DNA from 3 places in the Streptomyces sp. WAC 06738 genome. Region 2 is predicted to be linked to each of the others. Evidence: predicted binding sites of a transcription regulator. Region 2 holds the regulator's gene; each other region holds the start of a gene.
What was found. Region 2 encodes HrcA, which represses chaperone genes, less so after heat shock. Its sites were predicted from a motif close to TTNGCACTCNGNNNNNCNGAGTGCNAA; they were not measured.
Positions count from the first base shown of each region.

Region 1 (5,648 bases), 2.5 Mb from region 2:
ACGGCGCCCCCGATCTGGGCCCTGCCGTCGCGCTGTCGTGCCGGGAGTGCGGGGAGCGGGTGCCGCTGGGTCCGGTGTTCGCGTGCCAGTCGTGTTTCGGGCCGCTGGAGGCGGCATACGAACTCCCCGGCGGTGACGCCGGGTCCGCCGCCCGGCTGCGGGCCCGTATCGAGGCGGGTCCGCGGAGCATCTGGCGGTACGCGCCGCTGCTGCCGGTCCCCGCGGACGTGGCGGACAAGCCCAACCTGAACCCCGGGTTCACCCGGCTGCACCGCGCCGACCGGCTCGCCGCCGAGCTGGGCGTGACGGGCGCGCTGCACGTCAAGGACGACTCGGGCAACCCGACGCACTCCTTCAAGGACCGCGTCGTCGCGATCGCCGTCGAGGCGGCGCGCGCCTTCGGCTTCACCACGCTGTCGTGTTCCTCCACGGGCAATCTGGCGGGCGCGGTCGGCGCGGCCGCGGCGCGGGCGGGACTGCGTTCGTGCGTCTTCATCCCGTACGACCTGGAACACGCGAAGGTCGTCATGGCCGCGGTCTACGGCGGTGACGTCGTCGGCATCGAGGGCACGTACGACGACGTGAACCGCTTCTGCTCGGAGCTGATCGGCGACCCGATCGGCGAGGGCTGGGGGTTCACGAACGTCAATCTCCGCCCGTACTACGCGGAGGGCTCCAAGACCCTCGCGTACGAGATCTGCGAGCAGCTCGGCTGGCGGCTCCCCGACAACATCGTCATACCCGTCGCCTCCGGCTCCCAGCTCACGAAGATCGACAAGGGGCTGAAGGAACTGATCGCGACGGGGCTGGTCGAGGAGCGCCCGTACAAGATCTTCGGCGCCCAGGCGGCCGGCTGCTCCCCGGTCTCGCGGGCCTTCAAGGACGGTCACGACGTGGTACGTCCCGTGCGGCCCGACACGATCGCCAAGTCCCTCGCCATCGGCAACCCGGCCGACGGCCCGTACGTGCTGGACATCGCCCGCCGCACCGGCGGCGCGGTGGAGGACGTGACGGACGCCGAGGTCGTGGACGCGGTGAAGCTGCTGGCCCGCACCGAGGGCGTGTTCGCGGAGACGGCGGGCGGCGTGACCTTCGGCGTGCTGGCGAAGCTCGTCGCGGACGGCCGGATCGACCCGGCCGGGACCACCGTCGCGATCAACACGGGCGACGGCCTGAAGACCCTCGACGCGGTCGCTCCCACCACGGGGCCGAGCGCGATCATTCGTCCCACACTCGACTCCTTCCGAGAGGCCGGCCTCGCATCATGAGCGTGAACGTCCGAATTCCGACCATCCTCCGTACGTATACCGACGGGCGGGCAGAGGTGAGCGCCGAGGGCGCGACGCTGGCCGAGGTGATCGAAGACCTGGAGAAGAACCACCGCGGCATCGCAGGACGGGTGCTGGACGATCAAGGCAAGCTGCGCCGCTTCGTGAACGTCTATGTGAACGACGATGACGTCCGCTTCGCCGATGGCCTGCAGACTCCCACTCCCGAGGGGGCCGGGATCTCGATCATTCCGGCGGTCGCCGGAGGCTGCTGAACCCCGCGTGCGCGCGTGCGGCCCCACTGATCCGGAGTGGGGCCGTTCGCATGTCATGACACGCGATAGGGTTGGGGCGTTCCCCCCTCGTGGCCCATGCTCCACGCATATGAGAACGCGACAAGTTCCGCGCAAATGCGGAGAGTTAATTGTCGTGATGGTGAGTTATGCCCTGCCCGAGTTGTCATGGAATGGCGGAAATTGATCGGAAAAATGCCGATCGAGTGTCCGCAGAATTCTCGTCCGATTGACCTGTTGCACTGGGCATCTGTGCGGATACATTCAGCCGCGGTCGACGCGTTCCGGCGCACGCCCCGGCGTGTATCCGGGGGTGAGGTCTGACCCGGGTCCGCGGAGTGCGGTCCTGTGTAAGGGCCAGCAATAGGGGAGTTTGGAATGGCTCAGGGCACCGTCAAGTGGTTCAACGCGGAGAAGGGGTACGGCTTCATCGCGGTCGACGGTGGTGCGGATGTCTTCGTCCACTACAGCGCGATTCAGATGGACGGATACCGCACCCTCGAGGAAGGCCAGCGGGTCGAGTTCGAGATCTCGCAGGGCCAGAAGGGGCCGCAGGCAGACATGGTCCGCGTCAGCGGCTGAGCGCCGGGCATCGACCACGGACGACTCGCGACGGCCCGCACCCTCCGGGGTGCGGGCCCTCTGCTGTCCGCGCTCCTCCCGTGCCCGCTCCCCGCGCCCGCTCCCCGTGTCCGCCCATGTCCGCCCGTGTCCGCGTCCTCCGCCGCCTGTTGTGCGGCGCCGCGGTCCGGTTCCGCTCTGCGCATGAGAAGCCCCTACCCGCTTGCACTCGCAGGGGGCGAGTGCTAATCATTGGCGTTAGCACTCTCCCCGTGAGAGTGACAGCACGGGACCGGTTCGGTGAGGTCCGTACGCCGGGTGGGAGGGAACCACGCGGGTCGCGGACCGTCCGTCGCGGGCGCCAGCGCGGTCCGGACACAGACGACCCCCCTGTCCGGGAGGACTCAACACAATGGCCAAGACCATCGCGTTCGACGAGGAGGCGCGGCGCGGCCTCGAGCGCGGCATGAACCAGCTCGCCGACGCCGTCCGCGTGACCCTCGGCCCCAAGGGCCGGAACGTCGTCCTTGAGAAGAAGTGGGGCGCCCCCACGATCACGAACGACGGTGTCTCCATCGCCAAGGAGATCGAGCTCGAGGACCCGTACGAGAAGATCGGCGCCGAGCTGGTCAAGGAGGTCGCGAAGAAGACGGACGACGTCGCCGGTGACGGCACGACGACCGCGACCGTCCTGGCCCAGGCCCTGGTGAAGGAGGGCCTGCGCAACGTGGCCGCCGGCGCCAACCCGATGGCGCTGAAGCGCGGCATCGAGAAGGCCACCGAGGCCGTCTCCGCCGCCCTGCTGGAGCAGGCCAAGGACGTGGAGACCAAGGAGCAGATCGCCTCCACCGCCTCCATCTCCGCCGGCGACATCCAGATCGGCGAGCTGATCGCCGAGGCCATGGACAAGGTCGGCAAGGAAGGCGTCATCACCGTCGAGGAGTCGCAGACCTTCGGGCTCGAGCTGGAGCTCACCGAGGGCATGCGCTTCGACAAGGGCTACATCTCCGCCTACTTCGCCACCGACATGGAGCGCATGGAGGCGGAGCTCGAGGACCCGTACATCCTCATCGCCAACTCCAAGATCAGCGCGGTCAAGGACCTGCTGCCGCTCCTGGAGAAGGTCATGCAGTCGGGCAAGCCGCTGCTGATCATCGCCGAGGACGTCGAGGGCGAGGCCCTGTCCACCCTCGTGGTGAACAAGATCCGCGGCACCTTCAAGTCCGTCGCCGTCAAGGCCCCGGGCTTCGGCGACCGCCGCAAGGCCATGCTCGGCGACATCGCCATCCTCACCGGTGGCCAGGTCATCTCCGAGGAGGTCGGCCTCAAGCTGGAGAGCGCCACGCTCGACCTGCTGGGCCGCGCCCGCAAGGTCGTCATCACCAAGGACGAGACCACCATCGTCGACGGCTCGGGCGACAGCGAGCAGGTCCAGGGCCGGGTCAACCAGATCCGGGCCGAGATCGACGCCAGCGACTCCGACTACGACCGCGAGAAGCTGCAGGAGCGGCTCGCGAAGCTGGCCGGCGGCGTGGCCGTCATCAAGGCCGGCGCCGCGACCGAGGTCGAGCTGAAGGAGCGCAAGCACCGCATCGAGGACGCCGTGCGCAACGCGAAGGCGGCCGTCGAGGAGGGCATCGTCGCCGGTGGCGGCGTGGCCCTGCTGCAGGCCGGCCACGTCTTCGAGAAGCTGGAGCTCCAGGGCGACGAGGCCACCGGCGCGTCCGCCGTGAAGCTGGCCCTGGAGGCCCCGCTGAAGCAGATCGCGGTCAACGCCGGCCTTGAGGGCGGCGTCGTGGTGGAGAAGGTGCGCAACCTGACCGCCGGTCACGGGCTCAACGCCGCCAGCGGCGAGTACGTCGACATGATCGCCGAGGGCATCCTCGACCCGGCCAAGGTGACCCGCTCCGCGCTGCAGAACGCGGCGTCGATCGCGGGCCTCTTCCTCACCACCGAGGCCGTCGTCGCCGACAAGCCGGAGAAGGAGAAGGCCGCGGCCGGGGGCGGTATGCCCGGCGGCGACATGGACTTCTGATCCGGGATCGCGAAGTCCGTACGTCCGCCGCGGCCGCGGCCGGACGGCGGACGGGCTGACGAACCGAGGGCGGTACCCCGCAGGGGGTGCCGCCCTCGGGCGTGTGGGCATGCGGCGGCGGCGCGCGCCCACGCGCGGCGGCGCGTGGGCATGCCGCGGCGTGTAGGCATGCGGCGGCGGCAGCCCGCGGGCGCGGCGGGGGAGGGGCGGCCGGGTGGCCCCAGCCGGCGCCGACCGGGGACACCCTCCGGTCAACGACCCCCTGCCGACACCGCCGGGCTCAGCTCACGTCGGTCGCGGACTTCAGGGCGACTCGCAGGTGACCGTGTGAGGCGTCCAGCAGGCGCTCCGCCGTGCTGCCGTCCACGCCGCCGAGGATGGTGAGGATCGCGTTCTTCACCTCGCCGTGGGTCTCGGCGAGGGCGGCCTCCACCTCCTCGTCGCCCGCGCCCGTCGCCAGCGCGACGATGCGCCGCGAACGGGCCCGCAGCTTCTCGTTGGAGGCGCGCACGTCCACCATCAGGTTCCCGTACGTCTTGCCGAGCCGGATCATCGTGATCGTCGACAGCATGTTGAGCACGAGCTTCTGCGCCGTGCCCGCCTTCAGCCGCGTCGACCCCGCGATCAGCTCGGGGCCCACGACGACCTCGATGGCGTGCTGCGCGGCCGCGCCCAGCGGCGAACCGGCGTTGCAGGACAGCCCGACGGTCAGCGCCCCCAGGCCGCGGGCGTACGTCACGCCGCCGACGGCGTACGGCGTGCGGCCGGAGGCGGAGATGCCGACGACCGCGTCGTCGGGCCCCAGCTCCGCCGCCGCCAGGTCGGCGGCGGCCAGCTCCTCGCTGTCCTCCGCGCCCTCCGTGGAGGTCCGCAGCGCCACGTCACCGCCGGCGATCATGCCGACGACCTGCGACGGATCGGTGTTGAACGTCGGCGGGCACTCGCTGGCGTCCAGCACCCCGAGCCGGCCCGCGGTGCCGGCGCCCAGATAGAACAGTCTGCCGCCGCGGGCCATGCGCTCGGCGATCTCGTCGATGGCGGCGGCGATCCGCGGCAGTTGCGCGGCGACAGCGCCCGGGACCCCGCTGTCCTCCTCGTTCATGATTCCGGCGATCTCCAGGCTGGAGAGACGGTCGATCTCTGCCAGCTCGGGACGGAACGCCTCGGTGGTCAGGTTTTCCAGCTCCCGGCGGATGTCTGCTGAGGGAGAGGGCATGTCGGAGCGGCTCTTTCCATACGGTGCGTGGCGCGCGGTGGGCGGTGCGCGCACGCGGCGGTGGGGTCGGTCACGGCGGCTTGCGTGGTGCGGTCGCCGGCGGTCGGACCGCCGCCACGGGCGCCCGGCGCGCGGGGCGCGCCGGGCCACCGGGCGGCGTCGGCGCCGGCGTCGTACGGCGGTGCGGGGCGTGCGTGGCGCGGGGGCGGTGCGTGGTGCGGGTGGCGCGGGGGACGCGTCCGGCGCGCGGGGCTGAGCCCGTACGCCCGGCGTAT
Region 1 is NZ_CP029618.1:4,699,850-4,705,497, forward strand. It holds gene thrC (threonine synthase) at 1-1,268, shown strand, start outside; gene DMB38_RS20710 (MoaD/ThiS family protein) at 1,265-1,543, shown strand; gene DMB38_RS20715 (cold-shock protein) at 1,940-2,143, shown strand; gene groL (chaperonin GroEL) at 2,535-4,157, shown strand; gene murQ (N-acetylmuramic acid 6-phosphate etherase) at 4,438-5,373, opposite strand.
Region 1: the regulator HrcA is predicted to act here: its motif matches at 2,381-2,407, upstream of groL (chaperonin GroEL).

Region 2 (5,648 bases):
CCCGCCGCGCATCAGCCCGCCGGCGGCGATCACGGGCACGTCGACGGCCTCCAGCACCTCGGCGAGGAGCGTGAGCAGCCCGCGGCCCACGTCGTCGTCCCGCGGGTCGTTGCGGAAGCCGCCCTGGTGGCCGCCGGCCTCGACGCCCTGCACGCACACGGCGCCGGCCCCGGCGGCCTGCGCGCGGCGCGCCTCGACGACGTTGGTGACGGTGACGACGGTGTACGTCCCGGCGCGGGCGAAGGCGTCGAGCACGGCCGCCTCGGGGCAGCCGAAGGTGAACGACACCAGCGCCACCGGCTCGTCCAGGAGTATCGCCACCTTGGCGTCGAAGGCGTCGTCCGTGCCGGCCTCGGCGTCCCCCAGCGCCGTGTCGTACCACTCGACCTCGCCGGCCAACTGCTCCGCGTACGCCTCGATCTGGGCCGGGTCGGGCGGCGAGGGGGGCTGGGGCATGAACAGGTTGACGCCGAAGGGCCGGTCGGTGACGGCCCGGAGCTGCCGGATCTCCTCGTACATGGCCTCGGGCGTCTTGTAGCCGGCGGCTAGGAACGCCAGGCCGCCGCCCTCCAGCACCCCGGCGGCGAGCTGCGGGCAGGATGCGCCACCGGCCATGGGCGCCTGCACGATCGGGAAGGTGAAGAGATCGTTCAGCTCGGTGGGCATGGCTCAATCCTGTCATGCAGGTCGGACGCCGGCGGCCCGCGCCGGATCGTGGAATCCGCGCGTCTTCGCGCACCTGGGGACGGCTGACGTCCCACCCGCAACACCCGTCGCACGGGCCGCACGGAGGCGGCCCGGCGAGGTCCCCTGGCGGGGCCTAGCGACCGCTCCAGGCGTCCTTCAGCCGCGAGAACAGCCCCTGCTGGCCCGGTTTGAACTGGCCCTGCGGCCGCTCCTCGCCGCGCAACTGGGCGAGTTGGCGAAGGAGCCGCTCCTGCTCCGGGTCCAGCTTCTGCGGCGTCTCGACCTCCACGTGCACGACCAGGTCGCCCCGGCCGCCGCCGCGCAGATGCGTCACACCGCGCTGGTGCAGCGGAATCGACTGCCCCGATTGCGTACCGGGACGGATGTCGACCTCCTCAAGACCGTCGAGCGTCTCCAGATTGACCTTCGTGCCCAGAGAGGCCGCCGTCATCGGGATCGTCACCGTGCAGTGCAGGTCGTCGCCGCGGCGCTGGAAGATCGGGTGCGGCAGCTCGCGGATCTCCACGTACAGGTCGCCCGCGGGGCCGCCGCCCGGGCCGACCTCGCCCTCGCCCGCGTGCTGGATGCGGGTGCCGGTGTCGACGCCCGCGGGGATCTTGACCGTGAGCGTGCGCCGCGAGCGCACCCGGCCGTCGCCCGCGCACTCGGGGCACGGCGTGGGCACGACCGTGCCGAAGCCCTGGCACTGGGGGCAGGGCCTGGAGGTCATGACCTGGCCGAGGAAGGACCGGGTGACCTGCGAGACCTCGCCGCGGCCGCGGCACATGTCGCACGTCTGCGCCGACGTGCCGGGCGCCGCGCCCTCGCCGTTGCAGGTGCCGCAGACCACCGCGGTGTCGACCTGGATCTCCTTGGTGGCGCCGAACGCCGCCTCCTCCAGCTCGATTTCGAGCCGGATCATGGCGTCCTGGCCGCGGCGGGTGCGCGAGCGCGGCCCGCGCTGCCCCGCCTGGCCGAAGAAGGCGTCCATGATGTCGGAGAGGTTGCCGAAGCCGCCGGCGCCGAAGCCGCCGGCCGCGGCGCCGTTCTGCGACAGGGGGTCGCCGCCGAGATCGTAGATCTGCTTCTTCTGCGGGTCCGACAGCACCTCGTAGGCGGCGTTGATCTCCTTGAACCGCTCCTGGGTCTTCGGATCCGGGTTCACGTCCGGATGCAGCTCGCGGGCGAGTCTGCGGAACGCCTTCTTGATCTCTTCCTGCGACGCGTCACGTCCGACGCCGAGGACCGCGTAGTAGTCCGTGGCCACTTATGACTCCGCCAGGATCTGTCCGACGTACCGTGCCACTGCGCGTACCGCTCCCATCGTTCCGGGGTAGTCCATGCGGGTAGGTCCGACCACGCCGAGCTTGGCGACGGCTTCACCGGTGTCGCCGCCTGAACCGTATCCGACGGAGACGACCGAGGTGGAGGTGAGCCCCTCGTGGTCGTTTTCATGGCCGATACGCACCATCACGCCCGGTTCCTTCGCCTCACCGAGCAGCCGCAGGAGCACCACCTGCTCCTCCAGCGCCTCCAGCACCGGCCGGATGGTGAGCGGGAAGTCGTGGTCGAACCGGGTGAGGTTGGCGGTGCCGCCGATCATCAGCCGCTCCTCCGTCTCCTCCACCAGCGTCTCCAGCAGCACCGACAGCACGGTCTGCACCGTGCCCCGGTCGTCCGCGGGGAAGGGGTCGGCCAGGTCTGCCACCAGCCGCGGCACATCGGAGAACCGGCGGCCGACGACGCGGCTGTTGAGCCGGGCGCGCAGGTCGGCGAGGGAGTCCTCGCTGAACGGCGCCGGGCAGTCGATCACGCGCTGCTCGACCCGGCCGGTGTCGGTGATGAGCACGAGCATCACGCGCGCCGGGGCGAGTTGGAGCAGCTCGACGTGGCGCACGGTCGAACGGGTCAGCGACGGGTACTGCACCACCGCCACCTGCCGCGTCAACTGCGCCAGCAGCCGCACCGTGCGCCCCACGACGTCGTCGAGGTCGACGGCGCCGGAGAGGAAGTTCTGGATCGCCCGCCGCTCGGCCGCGCTCAGCGGCTTGACGTCGGCGAGCTTGTCGACGAAGAGCCGGTAGCCCTTGTCGGTGGGGATGCGGCCGGCGCTGGTGTGCGGCTGGGCGATGTACCCCTCGTCCTCCAGGGCGGCCATGTCGTTACGCACCGTGGCCGGGGAGACACCCAGGTGATGCCGCTCGGTGAGCGCCTTGGAGCCGACCGGCTCCTCCGTGCCCACGTAGTCCTGGACGATGGCGCGCAGCACTTCGAGCCGACGCTCGCTGAGCATGCTGCCCACCTCCGCACTCGGGGTCCGTCCGGTCGTTCCGCCGCTGGCACTCGACGGCGGGGAGTGCCAGGGTTCGGGGCCAGTGTACGGCCGGGTAGGGCAGCCCGGGCAAGGCGGCCGGTCACGTTATAGCGTCGGGGCATGGGTGGCGGTTGGGAAGAGCTCGCCCCGGACGTCCTGCGGCGCCGGCTGCCCCGCTGGGACGCGACGGCGGGTGCGGTGGGCGGAGCGGAAGGCGTGCTGCTCGTGGACACGGGCGCCTCGCTGCGGGAGGGCGCGGAGCTGCGGCGGGCCGTACGGGAGCGCTTCGGTCGCCCCGTGACCCGGATCGCGCTCACCCATCCGCACTTCGACCACGTGCTCGGCACCGCGGCCTTCGCCGGCGCCGAGGTCTACGGCCCGGCGGGCATGGCCGCGCACCTGCGCGGCCCCGGCGCGGACGAGCTGCGCGCGGACGCCGTACGCCACGGGCTGGACCGCGACGCGGCGGCGGAGGCCGTCGACGTCCTGGTCGCCCCGCGGCACGCGGTCTCCGGCACGTACCGGCTGGACCTGGGGGGCGGCCGGGAGGTGCTCCTGGCCGAGCTCGGCGCGGCGCACTCGTCGCACGACATGGCGGTCTGCGTCCCGGGCCGCCCGGCCGTCGTCTTCTGCGGCGACCTGGTCGAGGAGTCAGGACCCCCGCAGGCGGGCCGGGACGCGGACCCGGCCCGCTGGCCGGCGGCGCTGGACCGGCTGCTGGAGCTGGGCGGTTCCGGGGCGGTGTACGTGCCGGGGCACGGGGCGGCGGTCGGGGCGGACTTCGTACGGGCCCAACGCGACGAACTGGCGCGGCGCTTGTCGTAATCTCACTTCCGTGCGCCGCTACGACACCGACCTCACGCCCCCCTGGAAGAAGCCGCAGCAGCCCGCCCCCGAGGTGCCGGCCGAGCCCGACCTGGTGGTGGAGGAGGTGGCGACGGGCTTCTGCGGCGCGGTCATCCGCACGGAGAAGACCGCGGAGGGCCCGACGGTGACGCTGGAGGACCGCTTCGGCAAGCACCGGGTGTTCCCGCTCACCCCGCGGGGCTTCATGATCGACGGCAGGGTGGTGACGCTCGTACGCCCCGGCCGTACCCGCCCCGCGGGCCCCCTGCTCTCGGCCTCCGGCTCGATCGCGGTCCGCGACCACACGGCGCGCGTGGCCCGCGCCGGCCGCATCTACGTCGAGGGCCGCCACGACGCGGAGCTGGTGGAGCGCGTCTGGGGCCACGACCTGCGGGTCGAGGGCGTGGTGGTCGAGTACCTGGAGGGCGTGGACGACCTCCCGTCGGTGGTCTCCGCCTTCGCCCCCGGCCCGGACGCGCGGCTGGGAGTGCTGGTGGACCACCTGGTGCCGGGCACGAAGGAGTGGCGCATCGCGGAGTCGGTGACGAGCGCCCACGCGCTGGTGGTGGGCCACCCGTACGTGGACGTCTGGGAGGCGGTCAAGCCCGCGTCTGTGGGCATCGCGGCGTGGCCGAGGATCCCGCGGGGCGAGGACTGGAAGACGGGCGTCTGCCGGGAACTGGGCTGGCCCCCGGACACGGGCGCGGCGTGGCGCCGGATCCTGGACTCGGTACGGACGTACCGCGACCTGGAACCGGCACTGCTGGGCCGGGTGGAGGAACTGATCGACTTCGTCACGGCCCCGGCTTCCTGAGGGTTCCGGGGAGAAGACCACCCCCGTGGCGGACGGCGTTGTCTCACGTTCCCCGAAACCGCACTCTTTGTGTCCGACCGCGCACAGAACCGGCCCCGCCTCCTACCCTGGCATTGTCGAGCCGCAGAGAAGAGGTAAGGCCGTGACGTCATCAGACGCTGCCCCCGACCCGCTCACGGAACCACTCGCGTTCGGCCAGCGGATGCAGATCCTGCGCGAGCGCCGCGGCATGAGCCGGCCCGTCCTGGGCGGGCTGCTCGGCAAGTCGCCGTCGTGGGTGAAGCAAGTGGAGACCGGAAAACTCCAGTTGCCGAAGCTGCCCATGATCCTGCGGATCGCCGAGGTGCTGCGCGTACGCGATCTCGCCGACCTCACCGGCGACCAGTCCATGCGCGTCGGCATGTTCATCGGCCCGGGACACGCCAGGCTCCCCGCGGTCCGCGACGCCCTCAACCGCTTCCCGCTGCCCGGCGACCGCCAGGCCCCGAGCCTGCCGCACCTGCGGGCCCGCCTTGACCGAGCGTGGAGCGCCCGCCATTCCGCCCCCGACCACCGCGAAGTCATCGGCGCACTGCTGCCCGACCTGATTCTGGACGCGCATCTCGCCACGAGACAGGCCGAGACCGCCGCACAGCGCCGCCGCGCGCAGTCGCTGCTCGCCGAGACGTACGCGCTGGCGCAGTTCTTCCTCGCCTACCAGCCCGACAGCTCGCTCCTCTGGCGCGTCGCCGACCGCGGCATGGTCGCCGCCCAGGAGAGCGAGGACCCGCACGCCATCGGAACCGCCGCCTGGCTGCTCGCCCAGGCCCACCGCGACGCCGGCCCGCGGGACTTCGACGCCGCCGACGACGTCAACCGCGCGGCCATCGACTACCTCCGCCCGCTGCTGGCCGAGGCCGACGACCGCGTGCTGGCCATCGCCGGTGCGCTCGACTTCGAGCTCGGCTACACCGCCGCCCGCCGGGGCGCCTCCGGTGTGGCCTGGGC
Region 2 is NZ_CP029618.1:2,233,186-2,238,833, forward strand. It holds gene DMB38_RS09400 (nitronate monooxygenase) at 1-666, opposite strand, end outside; gene dnaJ (molecular chaperone DnaJ) at 821-1,954, opposite strand; gene hrcA (heat-inducible transcriptional repressor HrcA) at 1,955-2,980, opposite strand; gene DMB38_RS09415 (MBL fold metallo-hydrolase) at 3,122-3,826, shown strand; gene DMB38_RS09420 (DUF3097 domain-containing protein) at 3,837-4,661, shown strand; gene DMB38_RS09425 (helix-turn-helix domain-containing protein) at 4,804-5,648, shown strand, end outside.

Region 3 (5,648 bases), 2.8 Mb from region 2:
CGGACGACCGCCACGCCGGTGGCCTCGTCGCCGGTGAGGCCGAGGCCGTCCTCCAGCACCTTCGCCGCGTGCACGAGCGCCGAGCCGCCGCCGGAGACGATGCCCTCCTCGACCGCCGCGCGGGTGGCGGAGATGGCGTCCTCCAGGCGGTGCTTCTTCTCCTTCAGCTCGACCTCGGTGGCCGCGCCGACGCGGATGACGCACACGCCGCCGGCCAGCTTCGCCAGCCGCTCCTGCAGCTTCTCGCGGTCCCAGTCGGAGTCCGTGGCGTCGATCTCGGCCTTGATCTGCGCGACCCGGCCGGCGACCTCGTCGGCCTTGCCGGCACCGTCGACGATCGTGGTGTCGTCCTTGGTGATGACCACGCGGCGGGCGGTGCCCAGCACCTCGAGACCGACCTGGTCGAGCTTGAGGCCGACCTCCTCGGAGACCACGGTGCCGCCGGTGAGGGTGGCCATGTCGCCGAGCATCGCCTTGCGGCGGTCGCCGAAGCCGGGGGCCTTGACCGCGACGGAGTTGAACGTGCCGCGGATCTTGTTGACGACGAGGGTGGACAGCGCCTCGCCCTCCACGTCCTCGGCGACGATCAGCAGCGGCTTCGCCGAGCCGGCCTGCATGACCTTCTCCAGCAGCGGCAGCAGGTCCTGGATGGAGGAGATCTTGCCCTGGTTGATCAGGATGTACGGGTCCTCCAGCACCGCCTCCATGCGGTCCTGGTCGGTGACCATGTAGTGCGACAGGTAGCCCTTGTCGAAGGCCATGCCCTCGGTGAAGTCCAGCTCCAGACCGAAGGTGTTGGACTCCTCGACGGTGATGACCCCGTCCTTGCCCACCTTGTCCATGGCCTCGCCGATGAGCTGGCCCACCTGCTCGTCCTGCGCGGAGAGCGCGGCGACCGCGGCGATGTCGGACTTGGAGTCGATCGGGCTGGCGGCCTTCAGCAGCTCGTCGGAGATCGCCGCGACGGCCGCGTCGATGCCGCGCTTGAGCGCGGAGGGGGAGGCGCCCGCGGCCACGTTGCGCAGGCCCTCGCGGACCAGGGCCTGGGCCAGCACGGTGGCGGTGGTGGTGCCGTCGCCCGCGATGTCGTTGGTCTTGGTCGCCACCTCCTTCACGAGCTGCACGCCCAGGTTCTCGTACGGGTCCTCGACCTCGATCTCCCGGGCGATGGTCACGCCGTCGTTGGTGATGGTCGGGGCGCCGAACTTCTTGTCGATGACGACGTTGCGGCCGCGGGGGCCGATCGTCACCTTCACGGTGTCGGCAAGCTTGTCCACGCCGCGCTCAAGAGCGCGGCGGGCGTCCTCGTCGAACTTCAGAGTCTTCGCCATGGAACGTGGGTCCTCTCAAGGGGCGCCGTAGGGAGCGCCGACGCCCCGGTCCGTTTCGATATGTCCTGCTCGGCGAACGGATCCGGGGCGCGGCCTGGTGTGGGAAGAAACGGGAAGCGCCCCGATTACTTCTCGATGATCGCGAGCACGTCGCGGGCCGAGAGGACGAGGTAGTCCTCGTTGTTGTACTTCACCTCGGTGCCGCCGTACTTGCTGTAGAGAACGACGTCGCCGACGGAGACGTCGAGCGGAAGCCGGTTGCCGTCCTCGAAGCGGCCGGGGCCAACGGCAAGGACGACGCCCTCCTGGGGCTTCTCCTTGGCGGTGTCCGGAATGACCAGGCCCGAGGCCGTGGTCTCCTCGGCGTCGAGCGGCTGGACCACGATGCGGTCCTCAAGCGGCTTGATGGCAACCTTGGTGCTGGCGGTCGTCACGATCCGACCTCCCCCTTCGGAGATCTCGCGGGGTTGAATGTCTGGGGTGGCGATCCTGGAGGATCCGTCGTCGCGGGTGCCGGATCCGCCTCGTCGCTGTGTTGGCACTCTCCCCGGGGGAGTGCCAGAGCCGAGGTTATGCCGCCCTTTAGCACTCGGTCAAGCCGAGTGCCAGATTGCCACCCGCATCGCCCGCCGCCGGCCGTACAGTCGTACCGGCCGCGCCCCCGTCCGGGTCACATGTAGTCCTCCAGGCGGGCCACCGTGAAGCCCTGCCGCTGGACTTCGCGGACGAACTCCGCCGTCACGTCCGTCATCGTCCGTCCGCCCTGCTGCTCGGGCCCCCGGAAGTGCGCCAGCACGATGTCGCCGGGGCGCAGCCGGTCGCCGCTGCGGTACTCCAGACCGCTCGCCTTCATGTCGGCCCGCCACAGCGGCATCGCGCGGACGCCGCAGGAGGCCGCGGCCCGCAGCGTCGCCGCGTCGTACGTGCCGTAGGGCGGCCGGAAGAGCGTCGGGCGGACGCCGAAGGCGCCGGCGACGCGCTCCTGCTGCCGGCAGATCTGGCGGCGCTGCGCGGCGTACGGGAGGGAGGTGAGGTCGGGGTGGGTGAGGGTGTGGCCGTGGACGGAGTTGCCGAGGCGCCGCAGTTCCTCGAAGTAGCCGTAGTCCCCGCCGGCCGCCGAGTCGGAGAGGAACATGCTGAACGGCAGCCGCAGATCGGCCGCCATCCGGATGAACGCGGGGTCCTTCTCCCAGCCGTCGTCGATCGTGAGGAAGACGACCTTGTCCCGGGTCGGCACCCGGCCCGTGACCGCCGGCAGCCCGGAGTCCCCCGGCCGCACCGGGCGGCTCGCGGGGGGCGTGGGCGGGGCGGCGAGGGGACGGTCGAGGCCCCAGCGGCGGTACGCCCCGGGGCCGGTGGCGCGGGCGGCGTCCTTGCGGGCCGTGCCGTCGCCGCCGGGCAGCGCCCGCGGCGTACGCCCCGCGTGCCGGGCGCCCGGCTTGCCGTCCGCCCGGCCGTCCCCGGGCGCCGCGGACTCCTCCGCGCCCTGCGGGAACCATTCCTCGGTCGGCCTGGCCGCGTCCGCGCAGGCGGTGAGCGCGAGCAGGCAGACGGCGGCTATCGCGGCGGCTGACGACCGCCGCCCGGAGCGGCGGGTGCGCCTCATACGTAGTCCTCCAAGCGAGCAACGGCGAAGCCCTCGTCGTTCGCCTTACGGAGCACCGTACGGAGCATATCGGTCATCGTGCCGCCGAATTCGGAAGGTCCTTCGAAGTGGGTGAGCACGATATCGCCGGGGTGGAACGCGGTGTCCCCGCGGGAGTACGTCCAGCGTCCGGGGAACGCCTCCTGCTGCCAGAGCGGTACGAGATCGATGCCGCACTCCTTCGCGGCGCGCAGGGTGTCGGCGTTGTAATTGCCGTACGGCGGGCGGAAGATCCGCGGCCTGACGCCCATCTCGCGCTCCAGGACGCGCTGCTGGCCGCAGATCTCCTCGCGCTGGGCCGCGTAGGGCAGTTCGCGGAGGTTGGGGTGGTGGAGGGTGTGATTGCTGACGGTGGTGCCGAGGTCGCGGAGGTCGCGGAAGTAGCCGTAGTCGTCGCGCGCGACCTCGTCGGCGAGGAAGGCGCTGACGGGCACGCCGAGTTCGCGCAGCATGCGCAGCAACTCGGGGTCCTTGCGGTAGCCGTCGTCGATGGTCAGGAAGATCACGCGGTCGTCGGTCGGCACCCGGGTGATGACGGGCGGCAGGCCGGTACCGCCGCCGTTCGCCTCGAAGCCGGGTTCGGTGGCGAGCGCGGGTTTGCTGCGCGGCGGGGCCGGCGGCAGCAGCGGGGCGGCCTTCAGGCCCCAGGTGCGGGCGGCGGCGAGCCGCCGCGCGTGGACGCGCTGCTGGTGCTCCGCGGTGCGGGCGAGCGCGCGGGCGGGGGCGACGGCCGGGCCCCCGGCGATGGCGGGCTTGGCGTCCCCGTGGGGGTGGGTGAGGGGGCGGGGGTGGTCGCGCCCGGCGGTGCCGGAGGAGCAGGCGGAGGCGAGGAGCGCGGCGGTGGCGGCCAGGGCGACGAGGCCGGTGCATGGTCGGGCACGTGGGAGCATTTTATCCTTTTGTCGTATTAGTTCCGGAGCCCGCATCCTTCCAGTACGGAACGGGGTGTCACGGCGCCACGCCGTACGGGCGCCCGTACGGCGGACAGCGGACAATGGGCCCATGCACGGCCCCGACGCCCCCGACGACCCCCTCGCCGCCCTCCTCACCCCCGAGGGGCAGGCGCTCCTCGCCGAACTGCGGGAGCACGACCCCGCCGACGAACTGGCCCTCGCCACCCGGCTGCGCCGCACCCACCCCGCGGAGCTGGTCTCCGCCGCGCTCGGGCAGGCCCGGCTGCGGCAGCGCGCGGCGGCGAAGTTCGGGGCGGACGCGGCGCGGATGTACTTCACCCCCGACGGCGTCGAGCAGGCCACCCGTACGGCGGTGGCGGCGCACCGCGCGGCCCGGTTCGCGGCGCTCGGCGTCGACCGGGTCGCCGACCTGTGCTGCGGCATCGGCGGCGACGCGGTGGCGCTGGCGCGGGCCGGGATCGCGGTGCTCGCCGTCGACCGGGACCCGGCGGCGGCCGCCGCCGCGCGCGCCAACGCGACGGCGCTGGGGGTCGCGGGGCGGGTCGAGGTGCGCTGCGCGGAGGTGGGGGACGTGGACATCTCCGGGTACGACGCGGTCTTCGTCGACCCGGCGCGGCGGGTCAGAGGGCGCGGCCGGGTCTTCGACCCCGAGGCGTACTCCCCGCCGCTCTCCTGGGCCGTCGAGGTCGCCGGCCGGGTCTCGCACGGAGCGCTGAAGGTCGCCCCCGGCATCCCGCACGAGGCGGTGCCGGAGGCCGCGGAGGCGGAGTGGGTCTCCGACGCCGGCGACGTGAAGGAGGCCGTGCTCTGGTTCGGCGCCGCATCCGGCGCCGTCTCCCCCGGCCGCCGCCGCGCGACCCTGCTGCCCGGCGGCGCCACCCTCGTGGGCCGCGGCCTGCCCGACCCGCCGCCGGGCCCCGTGGGGCGCTATCTGTACGAGCCGGACGGCGCCGTCATCCGCGCGCACCTCGTCGCCGAGGTGGCGGCGCAGGCCGGCGGGCGGCTGCTGGATCCCACCATCGCGTACGTCACGTCCGACGACCTGGTGCGGACCCCGTACGCCACCGCGTACGAGATCACCGACACGCTCCCCTTCAACGTCAAGAAGCTCCGCGCCCTGCTCCGCGAACGCGGCGTCGGCAGCGTCACCGTCAAGAAGCGCGGCTCCGCCGTCGAACCCGAGGAGCTGCGGCGCAAGCTGAAGCTCACCGGCCCGGCCGCGGTGTCCTGCACCGTCTTCCTCACCCGCGTCGCCGGCGCCCCTACGGTGCTTCTGGGCCGTCCGGCCCCAGCGACGTGAACCGCCACCGGTGCACCGGCCGGGCCAGCAGTCCCGCGTCCGGGTCCCCGAGTTCCGGCATGGGAGCCTCGCGGTTGCCGCAGCCCGCGTCCCACCAGGTGATGACCAGCACCCGGTCCCCCGGCGCGCGGAACGTCTCGCGCCGCAGCGGCCGAACGGGCAGGCGCTCCGCCCGCGCCCACGCCAGCAGTTCGTCGCCACGCCCGGCCGCGGCCTTGGCCTCCCACATCAGCGCGATGACGGTCACGAGTACAGGTTGTCCTTCGCCAGCTCGTGCACGTGGTCGTGGCCGTGCCCGGGTGCGTGCTCGTGCCCCGGTACGTGCGTCTCCGTGACCGGCAGCGACGAGTCCGCCGACAGCTCCCAGTCCGACGCCGCCCGCCCCCGCGCCACCATCTCCGCGCCCAGCGCCGCGACCATCGCCCCGTTGTCCGTGCACAGCTTCGGCCGCGGCACCC
Region 3 is NZ_CP029618.1:5,037,710-5,043,357, reverse strand. It holds gene groL (chaperonin GroEL) at 1-1,331, opposite strand, end outside; gene groES (co-chaperone GroES) at 1,457-1,765, opposite strand; gene DMB38_RS22410 (polysaccharide deacetylase family protein) at 2,002-2,937, opposite strand; gene DMB38_RS22405 (polysaccharide deacetylase family protein) at 2,934-3,866, opposite strand; gene DMB38_RS22400 (class I SAM-dependent methyltransferase) at 3,979-5,190, shown strand; gene DMB38_RS22395 (hypothetical protein) at 5,153-5,419, opposite strand; gene tsaD (tRNA (adenosine(37)-N6)-threonylcarbamoyltransferase complex transferase subunit TsaD) at 5,434-5,648, opposite strand, start outside.
Region 3: the regulator HrcA is predicted to act here: its motif matches at 1,914-1,940, upstream of groES (co-chaperone GroES).